Regions from separate parts of the Shewanella sp. SM23 genome, predicted to be linked through region 1. Evidence: predicted binding sites of a transcription regulator. Region 1 holds the regulator's gene; the other holds the start of a gene.
The links. The regulator sigma-54, encoded in region 1, starts transcription at its own class of promoters, with help from an activator protein. The targets are predictions, from matches to a motif close to GTTGGCACGNNNNTNGNNT.
Positions count from the first base shown of each region.

Region 2: a site for sigma-54 is predicted at 3,954-3,972, ahead of flgF (flagellar basal-body rod protein FlgF). Genes of this name have one in related genera too.

Region 1 covers NZ_JAKKRM010000019.1:81,039-88,446, reverse strand. The annotation lists gene L5L98_RS18935 (OmpA family protein) at 1-432, shown strand, start outside; gene L5L98_RS18930 (molybdate ABC transporter substrate-binding protein) at 699-1,535, shown strand; gene mgtE (magnesium transporter) at 1,614-2,978, opposite strand; gene L5L98_RS18920 (HPr family phosphocarrier protein) at 3,228-3,503, opposite strand; gene rapZ (RNase adapter RapZ) at 3,490-4,344, opposite strand; gene ptsN (PTS IIA-like nitrogen regulatory protein PtsN) at 4,341-4,784, opposite strand; gene hpf (ribosome hibernation promoting factor) at 4,787-5,074, opposite strand; gene L5L98_RS18900 (RNA polymerase factor sigma-54) at 5,103-6,581, opposite strand; gene lptB (LPS export ABC transporter ATP-binding protein) at 6,689-7,408, opposite strand, start outside.
Region 2 covers NZ_JAKKRM010000003.1:338,049-345,456, reverse strand. The annotation lists gene L5L98_RS06290 (CheR family methyltransferase) at 1-630, shown strand, start outside; gene flgB (flagellar basal body rod protein FlgB) at 774-1,178, shown strand; gene flgC (flagellar basal body rod protein FlgC) at 1,181-1,597, shown strand; gene flgD (flagellar hook assembly protein FlgD) at 1,622-2,392, shown strand; gene flgE (flagellar hook protein FlgE) at 2,475-3,836, shown strand; gene flgF (flagellar basal-body rod protein FlgF) at 4,009-4,752, shown strand; gene flgG (flagellar basal-body rod protein FlgG) at 4,763-5,551, shown strand; gene flgH (flagellar basal body L-ring protein FlgH) at 5,563-6,237, shown strand; gene L5L98_RS06250 (flagellar basal body P-ring protein FlgI) at 6,249-7,340, shown strand; gene flgJ (flagellar assembly peptidoglycan hydrolase FlgJ) at 7,358-7,408, shown strand, end outside.

The sequences.
Region 1 (7,408 bases):
TATTACATGGATGTGCAAGAGACCAAATTACGCCAACAATTAGCCTCAACGGGCGTGAGTGTGACCCGTAACGGCGATAACATCATTTTGAATATGCCTAATGAAGTGACCTTCGGCGTAGATCAAACCGAGTTAAGTGACGGTGCTAAACGCGTGCTGAATTCAGTGGCGGTTGTGGCCAAGGAATACAGCAAAACGCAGCTTAACGTATTAGGTTATACCGACAGCAGTGGTTCAGACTCTTACAATTTACGTCTGTCACAGGTCCGGGCTAGCGAAGTGGGTAATTACTTGATGAGTAAAGGCGTTGCCTCTGCCCGTGTAAAATCAAAAGGTATGGGTGAAGCGAGTCCTATTGCATCAAATGCCAATGCAAATGGCCGAGCACAAAACCGCCGCGTTGAGATCGTACTAATACCAACGGGTAAATAGTCTGGTCTAAGCACAAAGTTCTCGCTGAAAAAGTCGCCAGGGGCGACTTTTTTTGTTTTCAGTGGTGGGCTAATTGAGTGATTAGCTTGCCGTGCTTCTATTAGACAATTTGTCCTTTATGAAGCGCACCTTGAGTGACCTGCACCACAAACATATCACTGCTAATTACCTTGGGATGACTTCAGCTTGATCCCTTTATCTATTTCACGTTCTGTATGGTAATAAGTCACAAGAATGACTTTTAGTGCCTAAAGGAGAATATGACTATGATAAGCAAAAATATGTTAGTAGCCTTGAGTTTAAGTCCTGTCATCATGGTGACTGCTGTACAAGGAGTGCCGATGAAAGCCGAAGTGACCACAGGAGCCGCGCCGATAGAACTGCGCGCCGCAGGCAGTTTAAAGGCTGCGATGAGTGATATTATTGCTGCTTATCAAGCACAGTCGCAAATAAGTGTTGTAGCGCAATATGCGCCCTCAGGTTTATTGTTAAAGCGCATTCAAGAGGGCGAGAAAGTCGATATCTTTGCCTCGGCGAATATGAAACATCCACAGGCATTAGTGGATTCGGGTCAGGGCGAAGCGGTGCAAATGTTTGCCCGTAATCAACTCTGCGCCATTGCTCAAGACACAGTTCAGGTGACGAGTGCGACGTTACTCGATACCTTGTTAGATCCTAAGATTAAAGTCGGTACCTCAACCCCGAAAGCCGACCCCGCGGGTGATTATGCCTGGGCCGTTTTTGCTAAGGCCGAAGCGGTAAAACCCAATGCGAAAGCCGCGTTAGAGACCAAGGCATTACAACTGACGGGCGGCCCTGAGAGCGTTAAACCGCCTAAAGATCGCAACCCCTATGGCTGGGTGATGGAAAACAAGCAAGCGGATATCTTTTTAACCTATTGCACTAATGCTGTGCTGGCTAAAAAAGAAGTGCCAAGTTTACAAATCATTGACTTACCGCAGGAACTCGCCGTGGGTGCCGACTATGGTTTACTGGTTTTACAAGGCGCTAATACTGCCGCTAAGCCGTTAGCTGAGTTCATTCTATCGACAAAAGGCCAAGCGATTCTGAGCAGTTATGGTTTTCAACCTCCGGCAAAATAACCTTTTTTAGCTTTCAAGCCGGATAAAAAACGGCACCTTTGGGGTGCCGTTCTGTGGTTAGCTCAAACTGTTAAAGCGTTAGTTCATCAGGTAGAGCGTCGCTAACCCGAGGAAGGCGAACAGGCCAACCACGTCAGTGACTGTGGTGAGCACCATACCGCCAGCGAGGGCAGGATCGATTTTAAGTCGTTTTAAAATCAATGGAATACTCGCACCTGCAAGCCCAGCTACTGTCATGTTGATCAGCATGGCGCTACCAATTAATCCCGCCAGTGCCATATCATCCTTCCATAGCCACACGGCGACAAAGACTAAAATCGACCACATCAAGCCATTGAGAAAACCAATCGATAGCTCTTTACCGATAAGCCAGCGGGCGTTGCTTTGGCCGATATGGCCTAAAGCAATACCGCGGATCACGAGCGCTAAGGTCTGATTACCGGCAACACCGCCCATGCTAGGGACAATCGTCATTAGGATGGCGATAGTGGCAAATTGTTCAATAGTGCCTTCAAACATATTGCTGACCGACGAGGCGAGCAGGGCGGCGAATAAGTTTATAGTGAGCCAGAGCGAGCGACGTAGGGTACTTTTTAGCACAGGACCAAAGGTATCTTCATCTCCGTCCATCCCCGCCATACCCATCATGGAATGTTCAGCATCTTCGCGGATAACATCGACTACGTCATCGATTGTGATACGCCCGAGCAGCTTACCATCACTGTCGACGACAGGTGCCGATACCCAGTCATTGCGTTCGAATTTCTGCGCGACTTCGCTGTCGGACATGCTCACAGGAATACTTTGAATATTGGGATCCATGATATTGCGAATTGTGGTGCTTGGCGCGCAAGTCAGCAGATCTGCCAGCCTAACACCGCCAAGGACTTTGTCCTGTTTGTCGACCACATATAAGGTATCTGTGGTATCGGGTAGGTTGCCCCTTTGCCGAAGATAGCGCAGCACCACATCGATATTCACATCGGGTCTTAAGGTGACTGTATCTGTGTTCATCAAGCTGCCGGCGGTCTCATCTGGATAAGATAGGGCTTGTTCTACCCTCAGGCGATTTTGTTCCGTCATCGACTGCAGCACTTGTTTGTAAACTGCGTCGGGTAGACTTCGCAGAATATAGGCGAGATCGTCGGTGTCCATGCTTGCTGTCGCTTTCGCGACTCGCTCAGGGCTCATGCTGCGGATAAGTGGGTCTTTGAGTTCTTCACTCAACTCATCGAGTATGTCGCCTATTTGTTCCTGATCGATGAGCTGCCACAATACTTGTCTGGCACTTGGCGGTGATGATTCTAAGATCAGCGCGATATCTGAGGCGGCCATTTTTTGCAGCATATTACGCACGTGTACAAACATGCCGCTGCTAAGCGCTTGGTTTAACTGGTCGAGACTATGTCCGGTGTGATCGTTTTCTGCATTATCTACGGGCATTTGTCCTCCATTGTGCGGCAAATTGGTTTGAGATCTTAGTGTTGGGCTAGGATTTAGCGGTGACTAAGCGTCAGTCGATGACACAGATTAAGGCGGCTAAGGTAAGGTTAAGGCCAGTGCCAGCGTAATGACCGCTAGTGTAATCGCCAGTAGCTTGTATCGTCGAGCGACAAATGTTTTCTGAATGGCAAGTTTTTTAAACTAGACATGAAGTGAAACTAACGATGAAGTGCTTAGTGTGAAGTGAAACTAACAGGCTTCGTCAAACTTAGCGTCGATTAAGGCACAAATGGCATCGAGAGCCGGCTCTGCATCTGGGCCTTCGGCGATCAGCTTAATGGTTTTACCCATACCAGTTTCAAGCATCAGTAAGCCAAGTACACTGGCGGCCGATGCTTGTTTATCGCCTTGGATTAAGGTGATGGTCGCATCAAACTCGGAAGCCAGTACCACCAACTTAGTGGCGGCACGGGCATGTAAACCGAGCTTATTACAGATGGTTATCTGACGTTCAAGCTTTGGCATTGTTGAGCTCTCGATGACGGGCATAAACTTTATGTTTACCGTTACTAAAGCGTTTTGCCAATTGCTCTGCGACGTAAACCGATCTGTGCTGTCCACCTGTGCAGCCAATAGCTACCGTTAAATAACTGCGATTGTTACGCTCGAGATGCGGCAGCCAAGTCTCCAGTAAATTTTCGATTTGCCAGATGAACTTATTAACCAGTGGTTGACGATTTAAGAACTCAGCTACGGGTTCATCTAAGCCAGTCAATGGCCGCAGCGCCAACTCCCAGTGGGGATTGGGCAGGAAGCGCACATCGAACATAAAGTCGGCTTCGGTGGGCATTCCGTGCTTAAAGCCAAAGGACTCGAAGTTGATCACGAGTTCTTTATCGACACTACCAAGGAGAATTTGTCTGACTTGGTCGCTTAAATCATAGATATTCAGATTCGACGTATCTATGTAGTGATCGACCAGTTTTGACATAGGCTCGAGCAGTTTCCCCTCCAGCTTTATCGCTTCTTGCAAAGAGACTCGGCTCTTCGACAAAGGATGTAAACGGCGGGTTTCGCTGTAACGCTTAAGCAGAATTTTATCGCTGGAGTTAAGGAAGAAGCTCGTTAACTCAGTATCTGGAGGTAGGCTAGCGAGTTGTTTCACTAAGACCTTATCCTGCTCAGGCATGTTACGCACGTCGACACTGATGGCGACGAGATCGTTACTGCCTTTGAGTTGCTCAAGCAAACTGCCAATCAATGGCAAGGGAAGGTTATCGACACAATAATAGCCGAGATCTTCGAGTACCCTAAGGGCGACAGATTTGCCTGAGCCTGAGCGGCCCGACACTATGACCAGTTTCATCCAGTGATTACCTGATAGAGTTCCGTTTCATCATGCGTCTTGCGTAATTGCTTTAATATTTGCTTGTCGCTCAGCTTTTCGGCCATGCAAGACAAGGTACTTAAGTGCTGCTGACATTGGTCTGCAGGCACCAGTAGTGCAAATAAAATATCAACAGGTTGCTTATCGATAGCATCAAATGCTATCGGCTCTTCACACTTAATTAGTATGGCAATGGGCTGATCTATATCGGCTAGTCGACCATGTGGAATGGCGATGCCGTTACCTATACCTGTGCTCCCCATCTTTTCGCGCGCCACTAGGCTTTCGAATATCTCTTGAGATGAGAGGGTCGGGTACTGGGCAGCGACTAAGTCGCTGATGAGTTCCAGTACCTTTTTCTTGCTGCCCGGAGTGGCGCAGGTAGTGCACTCCGGCCGCAGTATGGTACAAAGTTCCATTATTAGTGTTTTGTTAACTTCTCTTTGTGTTTAATAACCTGACGGTCAAGCTTGTCAATCAGGGCGTCTATAGCGGCATACATGTCAGCATGCTCTGAAGTAGCAAAAACTTCACCACCTATGAGGTTTATTCTCGCTTCGGCAATCTGTTGCATTTTCTCAACATTGAGCACAACGTGCACATTATTGATCTGTTCGAAATGGCGTTCAAGTTTTGAAAACTTTTCTTCTACATATGCACGTAACGATTCGGTAATTTCGATATGGTGCCCACTTAGGTTTATTTGCATAGAAACGTCCTCCGATATCCACTGTAGGTTATAAACTTTTACGCTGATTAGAAGGTGGAATAAGCATAGCCTCTCGGTACTTCGCAATGGTTCTGCGGGCTACGTTGATCCCTTGTTCTGCCAGAAGTTGAGCCATCTTACTATCGCTTAATGGTTTTTTCTGGTTTTCCGCTGCCACCAGTTTCTTTATAAAGGCTCTGATTGCTGTGGATGAGCACTCACCACCATCGTCAGTACCGACGTGGCTAGAGAAGAAGTATTTTAGTTCAAAAAGTCCCTTAGGGGTATGCATGTATTTTTGAGTTGTGACCCGTGAGATGGTGGACTCATGCATTTCTACCGCTTCGGCAATATCGTTAAGCACCATAGGTTTCATGGCTTCTTCACCGTACTCAAAGAAACCTTGCTGATATTGCACTATGCAATTAGCAACTTTAAGCAAAGTGTCGTTACGGCTTTCTAAGCTCTTAATAAACCATTTAGCCTCTTGCAGATGGCCGCGAATAAATTGGCTATCGGCTTGGTTTTTGGTACTGCGTGCCATAGAAGCATAATGTTGATTTACATTGATTTTTGGCATGCAGTCAGGATTAAGCTCAACGACCCAGCGGCCATTTTTCTTCGACACAGACACATCTGGGATAACGTATTCGTCATTATTGGGCGTGATCAACAAACCTGGGCGAGGATTGAGAGTTTGGATAAGTGCTATACCATCCCTTAATTCATCTTCTTTTAATTTAGTCTTACGCATCAATAACCTAAAATCACGGGCGGCGATCAGATCTAAATGATCTTTGATCAGCATACGGGCGTTTTCTAGGTTGGGAGTATCAGCGGCGAAATGCGACAGTTGGATTAGCAGGCATTCACTTAAATCGCGGGCGGCAACGCCTATGGGATCAAAATGCTGAATGCGCTTGAGTACGGCTTCGACTTCGTCAAGCTCGACCTCCGAATTGCCCATGGCTTCGAGGATTTCGTCAGTACTTTGGGTGAGATAGCCTTGATCGTCGATGGCATCAATAATGGCGGTGGCAATGGCTAAATCGGTTTCAGAAAACGGCGTGAGGTTTTTTTGCCATTCTAAGTGTTCGTACAAACCTTCACTGGTCTCGCCTTGGAAGGGCATATCGTCTTCACGACTGCCGCCGGGGCCTGAGTTTGGGGAGGCGGTAAACACTTCATCCCATGTGGTGTCCATGGGGAGCTCATCGGGCATGGATTCTTTGGTTAGCGACTCTGCCGTGTCTATGGTGGAGCTGTCTTTTTCTGGTGGCAGAGTGCTAGATTCACTGAAATCCGTATCGGATAGCGTTTGGTTTACAGGGGTTTTAGTGGCGTCGAATTGATCCTCTTCCAGCTCGAGAAGGGGATTAGAATCTAATGCTTGCTGGATCTCTTGCTGCAGTTCTAATGACGACAGTTGCAACAGACGTATGGCCTGTTGTAATTGTGGCGTCATGGTTAACTGTTGACCCAGTTTGAGCTGGAGTGACGCTTTCATGTTACCGCTGATCCCTACGTTATTATTGTTGGATGAGGTCGCTTATTATTATCTTGAGTGAAGCCCAATGGCGGTATAAATTGCCTCCATTGGCTTCGCTCGATTAACTATAGCCTGAATTGTTCACCTAAGTACACAGCCCTAACTTGCTGATTGTCTAAGATCTCTGCTGGAGTTCCTTCGGCAATAAGGTTTCCGTGACTCACAATATAAGCATGTTCACATACATCTAATGTCTCGCGGACATTATGGTCTGTGATCAGTACGCCAAGGCCGCGACTTTTGAGTTGTTCGATAATCTTCTTGATGTCGATAACCGAAATAGGATCGACGCCGGCAAACGGTTCATCGAGCAAAATGAACTTAGGATTAGCGGCTAAAGCCCGCGCAATTTCGACGCGGCGACGTTCGCCACCCGACAATGACATGCCTTGGCTGTCACGGATGTGGGTGATATGAAACTCTTCGAGCAGATGTTCTAGTTCTTCTTCTCGTTCTTCGTTTTTAAGTTCTTTACGAGTTTGCAGTACGGCCATGATGTTGTCATGAACAGTTAGCTTACGAAAGATACTGGCTTCTTGCGGTAAGTAACCTATGCCTTTGCGGGCACGCAGATGCATAGGATCTGCGGTTAAATCATCATCGTCGATAAAGATATGTCCCTTATCGCTCTTCACTAGCCCGACAACCATGTAAAATGTCGTGGTTTTACCTGCACCGTTTGGACCGAGTAGGCCAACGACTTGACCGGTTTTTACCGTCAGACTGACGTCTTTAACCACTTGGCGACTCTTGTAACTTTTCGCCAGATTTTGTGCTCTTAAGGT
Region 2 (7,408 bases), on a different contig from region 1:
GTGATCGATGCTATGACGACCAATGAAACCCTTTGGTTCCGTGATCGTTATCCATTTGAGTTGTTGAATAATGTCCTACTACCTGAATACAGTCGTCTGGGGCGTCCGCTTAAAATTTGGTCTGCGGCTTGCTCGTCAGGCCAAGAGCCATACTCATTGGCTATGACTATTCTTGAGTATCAACAGAAGAAGCCTGGTGCCTTGGCTGGTAGTGCTTCTATTCAAGCAACGGATTTATCTCCTTCCATGTTGGAACGTTGCAAAAATGCCGAGTACGATAGTTTGGCATTAGCGCGTGGTTTATCTGAAGAACGTAAGCGTCAGTTTTTTGATGCATTACCTTCAGGCAATATGAAGTTAAAGGACAATGTGAAGCGGTTGGTGAACTTTAGAGCGCATAATTTACTCGAGAGTTATAGTCTGCTTGGCAAGTTCGACATTATCTTTTGCCGCAATGTGCTGATTTATTTTGCACCAGAGGCAAAGGCAAAAATTTTGCGGCAATTCGCTGCCGCTCTCAATCCCAAAGGGATTTTATTTCTCGGTGCATCAGAATCTATCGCTGGTTTAACGGACGAGTTTGATATGGTTCGTTGTAACCCTGGCATTTATTACCAGAAAAAGACTTAACTCAGCCGCTCTAAAGAAAATTACCGACAATTGTCGGTAATTTTTTACCCATCACTTGCTCATCCTTGTTGTTATTCTCAAAATTTTCCTGATGTTGGCACATGAATTGCTTTATTTTCGTGAGAACACGAGGAGGCAATTTTATGGCGATCAATTTTGATAATGCACTGGGTGTGCATCAATACACTCTCGGTATTAGAGCGCAGCGGGCTGAAGTCATTTCAAGCAATATCGCTAACGCAGATACGCCACATTACAAAGCCCGCGATGTTGATTTTTCTGCGGCAATGCAGGCCGCTCGAGGCCAACAGCAGCAGCGAAATAGTCTTGAAATGCAAGAGCCAGATAAGCATTTTGGGCTTGCGGAGTTGACTGGGCAATTTGTTAAGTTCCGTGTGCCAAATCAACCCGATACCGGTGATGGTAATACTGTTGATATCCAACAGGAACAATCGGCATTCATGCAAAATGCACTTGAATATCAAATGTCGCTAGGTTTTTTAGACAGTAAGTTTAGTGGCATGAAGAAAGCGTTGAGAGGGGATTAATCATGAGTTTATTTAGCATATTTGATGTTGCTGGCTCGGGAATGTCTGCTCAATCGGTCAGGCTAAACACCACCGCGAGCAACATAGCCAACGCGGATTCCGTCTCGAGTAGTGTAGATAAGACCTATCGTTCTCGTCATCCCATTTTTGAAGCCGAAATGGCTAAGGCCCAAAGTCAGCAACAAGCCTCTCAAGGTGTAGCTGTAAAAGGCATTGTAGAAAGTGATAAACCACTACTGAAAGAATACTCGCCCGATCATCCAATGGCGGATGCGGACGGCTTTATTTATAAACCGAATGTTAATGTCATGGAAGAAATGGCAGATATGATTTCTGCTTCGCGCTCATATCAAATGAATGTTCAAGTCGCTGAAGCAGCTAAGTCTATGCTGCAACAAACACTTGGGATGGGTAAATAACATGTGTTACTTAGGAGGTAAGCTGTGAGCCTCATTAATCAAATTAACCAAGCGTCGGCGCAGACGGCTCAAAATAAGAGTCAGCCAAATGCCGTTACGACGAATTCATCAACCAGCTCAACGGGTAATCCGTTTCTTGATGGCATACGTTTGCCAAAAGAGTCAATAGTACCGGAAGCAAAAAGCCAGCAGTTAACTCAAGATGACTTTTTCTCGTTATTAAGCCAACAGTTATCGATGCAAGATCCCTTTAAGCCCGTCGACAACGACCAAATGATTGCGCAGATGGCATCATTCTCGACGGTTGATGGTATTACTAAGTTGAATAAGGAAATCGTTAATTTAAACGGTGTTATGACATCAAGCCAAGCATTACAGGCATCAGGACTTGTTGGTCGCAAGGTGTTGATCCCAACTGATACAGGTAACATTTCAGCTGAAAGCCCAACAATAAAAGGTGTGATTAGCACGCCAGCTAAAATTCCTGAAGTTACTGTACGTGTTGAGGATGAGAAAGGCCAAGTTGTGACCACCTTTAAAGTTGATGGCAGTAAGGGGGGCAATGTCGATGTTAACTGGGATGGCCTCGATAAAGATGGAAACCCTGTAACCACAGGTAACTATACGATCAAGGCGAGTGGTTTAGTGGATGGGAAATCCCAAGAATTGCCAGTCTCGACCTATGCTCATGTGACCAGCGTTTCTCTCGGTACGGCCAGTACTGGCGCGATTCTTAACTTGAGAGGCGGTATGGGCATCAAGTTAACCGATGTGTTAGCTGTGTCTGAAACCTAAGTTTGCATAAAAGAATTTTTGCAGTATCCGAATTGAGCGTAAGTTGCTCATAAATGAATTGAGTCAAGTGTAGAGGTGAATTATGTCGTTTAACATTGCATTGAGTGGCATTTCTGCCGCGCAGAAAGATTTAAACACTACGGCGAATAACATTGCTAATGCGAACACCATTGGCTTTAAAGAGTCCCGTGCTGAATTTGCGGATGTTTACGCTAATTCTATTTTTTCAAATGCTAAAACTGCTGTCGGTGGTGGTGTTGCTACGAGTCAAGTGGCACAGCAATTCCATCAAGGTAGCTTACAGTTGACGAATAACTCCCTTGATATGGCGATTAAAGGTGGTGGCTTTTTTGTTACTGCCTCTGAACTGGGTACATTAGACCACTCGTTTACCCGTGCTGGAGCATTTAAGGTCGATAAAAATAATTACATGGTTGATTCTGCTGGTAATTATTTGCAAACTTTCCCAGTGGATAAAGATGGGAACTCAACATCAGTGAGTTTAACGACGGCTAAGCCGGTACAAATACCAGACACTGCAGGTAGCCCTGTAAAGACTGAGAATGTTACTTTACAAATGAACTTAAATGCTAAGGAAAGTGCACTCGACCCCGCGGCATTCGATCCTTTAGATGCAAAAACCTACAATAACGTTACATCAATGACAATTTATGACTCACTCGGTGAGCCACATATTATGACCACTTATTTTGTTAAGCCCAAAGATGGTTCGTACAATGGTGAGAACAATTGGGTGGCTTACTATGCTGTTGATGGAAAACAAGTCGATCTAGCTGGTCCTGCTGGTACTTATCAAACAGATACCACAGGAGATGGTACACCTGATGCAACGGGCACGGCTCAAACTGCTGGTGGTTGGAAAGGCTCTGTCCTCAAGTTTAATTCTGTTGGTGTCTACACTGGTAGTGATCCTGCTATAGTCAAGACTGAGGCTTTGGGCGTCAGTGGTGCGGGTGTTTTAGGGGCTGGTGCCGATGGTACTCAAGATTTGACTGTGAAGTTTAATGCCCCAACGCAATATGCGGCTCCTTTTGGTGCAACTGAGTTGACGCAAGATGGTACAACTGTAGGTCGCTTAACTAACGTTGAAATCGGTGAAGATGGTTTAGTGACCGCGAGTTATTCTAATGGTTCAACCGTGCCTTTAGCACGGGTTGCTTTAGTTCGTTTTGCTAACGAACAAGGTTTAACGCAAGTGGGTAATACGTCGTGGAAGGCTAGTTTGAACTCTGGTCCAGCGTTAGCGGGTGAGGCAAATAGTGGAACTTTTGGTAGCATCAGTTCATCGGCGTTAGAGCAATCTAACATTGATTTAACGACTGAACTGGTCGATTTAATTTCGGCGCAGCGTAACTTCCAAGCGAACTCCCGTACCCTTGAAGTGAATAACACGCTGCAACAAACCGTATTACAAATCCGCTAATCATTACTTTATTTAACTAAGTGTTGCCGCCAGTGGCAACACTTAGCCTTTATCCTGCCGTCAACTCACTTCATTTCTTTATTCTTCAATTTTATCAGTAAATTAAAATCAATTTTTATTGGCACGATGCTTGCTTTGATATCGTCATGTAGAAAATTTGACGGAGCAGTCTGTGGACAAATTCCTTTATGTCGCCATGAGTGGCGCTAAGCAAAATATGAATGAGCTGGCACTCCGTGCGAACAACTTAGCCAATGCTAATACCGATGGTTTTAAATCAGATATGGCGCAGGCCAGATCGATGCAAGCCTTCGGTGAAGGGTTGCCTTCAAGGGTGTTTGCGATGACAGAATCTCCGTCAGCTAATTTTCGCTCTGGTCCGATTAAAACCACTGGACGGGATCTCGATGTTGCCATTAAAGGTGATGGCTGGTTTGCCGTTCAGGCGAAAGATGGCAGTGAAGCTTATACCCGTTCCGGTAGTCTCAGTTTCGATGCGACGGGCATGTTGTATAACGACAGAGGCAATCCCGTGATGGGGGACGCTGGCCCGATAGTGCTGCCATTACCTATTGATAAAGTGTCAATTTCACAGGATGGCATAGTGTCTGTTCGCCCTCAAGGGGCGACTGCTGAAGTAATAGAAGAAGTGGCGAGATTGAAGTTAGTCAATCCCGGCAATGCGCAGATGATGCGTGGTGAAGATGGATTATTTCGACAAATGTCAGGTGAACCTGCACCAGCTGACCCTTTCGTCGCAGTTGAAAGTGGCGCCGTAGAGGGCAGTAATGTTAACCCTGTTGATGAAATGGTGTCTTTAATTGATCTTCAGCGGCAGTTTGAATTGCAAGTCAAGATGATGAAAACCGCGGAAGAGAATGATCGCGCTTCATCTTCATTAATGCGTATTAGTTAGGAGATAGATTATGCATCCGGCGTTATGGATTAGTAAAACTGGCTTAGACGCACAGCAAACTGATATTTCAGTGATTTCAAACAACGTAGCGAACGCTAGCACTGTGGGCTACAAAAAAAGCCGCGCAGTATTTGAAGATTTACTCTATCAAACAGTTAACCAAGCGGGTGGTGTTAGTGCTTCTAACACTAAGTTACCCAACGGATTAAACATCGGTGCGGGTACGAAAGTCGTCGCCACTCAAAAAATGTTTACTCAGGGTAACATGCTGACGACGGATAACTCACTGGATCTCATGATTGAAGGTCCTGGATTTTTTGAAATCCAGCTCCCTGATGGAACCACTGCTTATACTCGAAATGGTCAGTTTACCTTAGACGATACGGGTCAGATTGTGACGCCAGGTTCTGGCTATTTGCTACAACCCGCGATCACTATTCCTGATAATGCGACCAGTATTACCGTTTCAGCAGAGGGTGAAGTTTCAGTAAAAACGCCGGGTACCGCTGAGAACCAAGTCGTGGGTCAGTTGACTATGACGGATTTTATTAATCCATCGGGTCTAGATCCTATGGGACAAAACTTATATACGGAAACCGGTGCGAGCGGCACGCCAATTCAAGGTACCGCTTCGTTAGATGGCATGGGAGCGATTCGTCAAGGCGCCTTAGAAACCTCTAATGTTAACGTGACCGAGGAACTGGTTAACCTTATCGAAAGTCAGCGTATTTACGAGATGAACTCCAAAGTGATTTCAGCGGTAGATCAGATGCTGTCTTATGTGACTCAGAATTTATAGAGGCAAACATCATGGCTAGATATCTTGTGTTGGCCGTCGCGTTATTGCTTGCAGCCTGTAGCTCGACGCAAAAGAAACCCCTTGCGGATGATCCCTTTTACGCGCCGGTATACCCAGAGGCGCCGCCGACCAAAATTGCCGCAACTGGCTCTATTTATCAAGACAGTCAAGCATCTAGTTTGTATTCGGATATACGCGCCCACAAAGTTGGCGACATTATCACTATCGTATTGAAGGAATCGACTCAAGCTAAGAAGAGTGCAGGCAATCAGATCAAAAAAGGCTCAGATATGAGCTTAGATCCCATCTTTGCAGGTGGTAGTAATGTGTCCATTGGCGGAGTGCCAATTGATTTGCGTTACAAAGATAGTATGAACACTAAGCGTGAATCGGATGCGGATCAGAGCAATAGTCTAGATGGCAGCATCTCGGCAAACGTGATGCAAGTGTTGAACAACGGCAGTTTAGTGATCCGTGGTGAAAAATGGATTTCAATCAATAATGGTGATGAGTTTATTCGTGTCACTGGTCTCGTTCGCTCGCAGGACATTAAACCCGATAACACTGTCGATTCAACGCGAATGGCTAATGCCCGTATCCAATACAGTGGCACAGGCACTTTCGCAGATGCTCAAAAAGTGGGCTGGTTAAGCCAGTTCTTTATGAGCGACTGGTGGCCCTTCTAAGGAGTCGTATCATGAAATATAAACTGGTGTTAGCCGTTGCCATGCTAGTGTTTTCTCTACCTAGTCAGGCTGAACGAATTAAAGATATTGCCAATGTGCAAGGAGTGCGTAGTAACCAGTTGATTGGTTATGGCTTAGTGGTCGGTTTGCCGGGAACGGGGGAAAAAACCAGTTATACCGAGCAGACCTTTATGACTATGCTCAAAAACTTTGGGATTAATCTTCCTGACAACGTCAAACCGAAAATTAAAAACGTTGCAGTGGTAGCCGTACACGCGGATATGCCCGCCTTTATCAAACCTGGTCAAGATCTTGACGTGACGGTATCTAGCTTAGGTGAAGCCAAAAGCTTACGCGGTGGCACCTTATTACAGACCTTTTTGAAAGGGGTAGACGGTAATGTGTATGCCATAGCCCAAGGTAGTTTAGTGGTGAGTGGTTTTAGTGCCGATGGTTTAGATGGTTCAAAGGTGATTCAAAATACGCCAACTGTAGGTCGTATACCCAATGGCGCGATTGTTGAGCGTAGTGTGGCAACCCCATTTTCAACTGGCGATTATTTGACGTTTAACCTACGTCGTTCGGATTTCTCTACTGCGCAGCGCATGGCCGATGCGATCAATGATCTATTAGGTCCTGATATGGCGCGTCCTTTAGATGCGACGTCTGTTCAGGTAACGGCTCCACGTGATGTATCACAACGGGTCTCCTTTTTAGCAACACTTGAAAACCTTGATGTTGTTCCCGCAGAGGAATCTGCCAAAGTGATCGTTAATTCACGTACTGGAACCATAGTGGTTGGGCAAAACGTACGCTTACTCCCTGCGGCGATTACCCATGGCGGCATGACTGTCACTATTGCGGAGGCGACACAGGTTTCGCAGCCTAACGCGTTGGCAAATGGTCAAACAACCGTCACGAGTAATAGTACGATTACAGCGACAGAAAGTGACCGCCGTATGTTTATGTTTAATCCAGGCACTACGCTGGATGAGCTGGTTAGAGCGGTTAACTTAGTAGGTGCAGCCCCTTCAGATGTGTTAGCAATACTTGAAGCATTGAAAGTGGCAGGAGCTTTGCATGGTGAACTTATCATCATCTAATTTCTGTCGGGAAAATCATGGAAAAGCTTTCAAGTTCATCACATTTTCTTGACCTGGGCGGGCTAGAT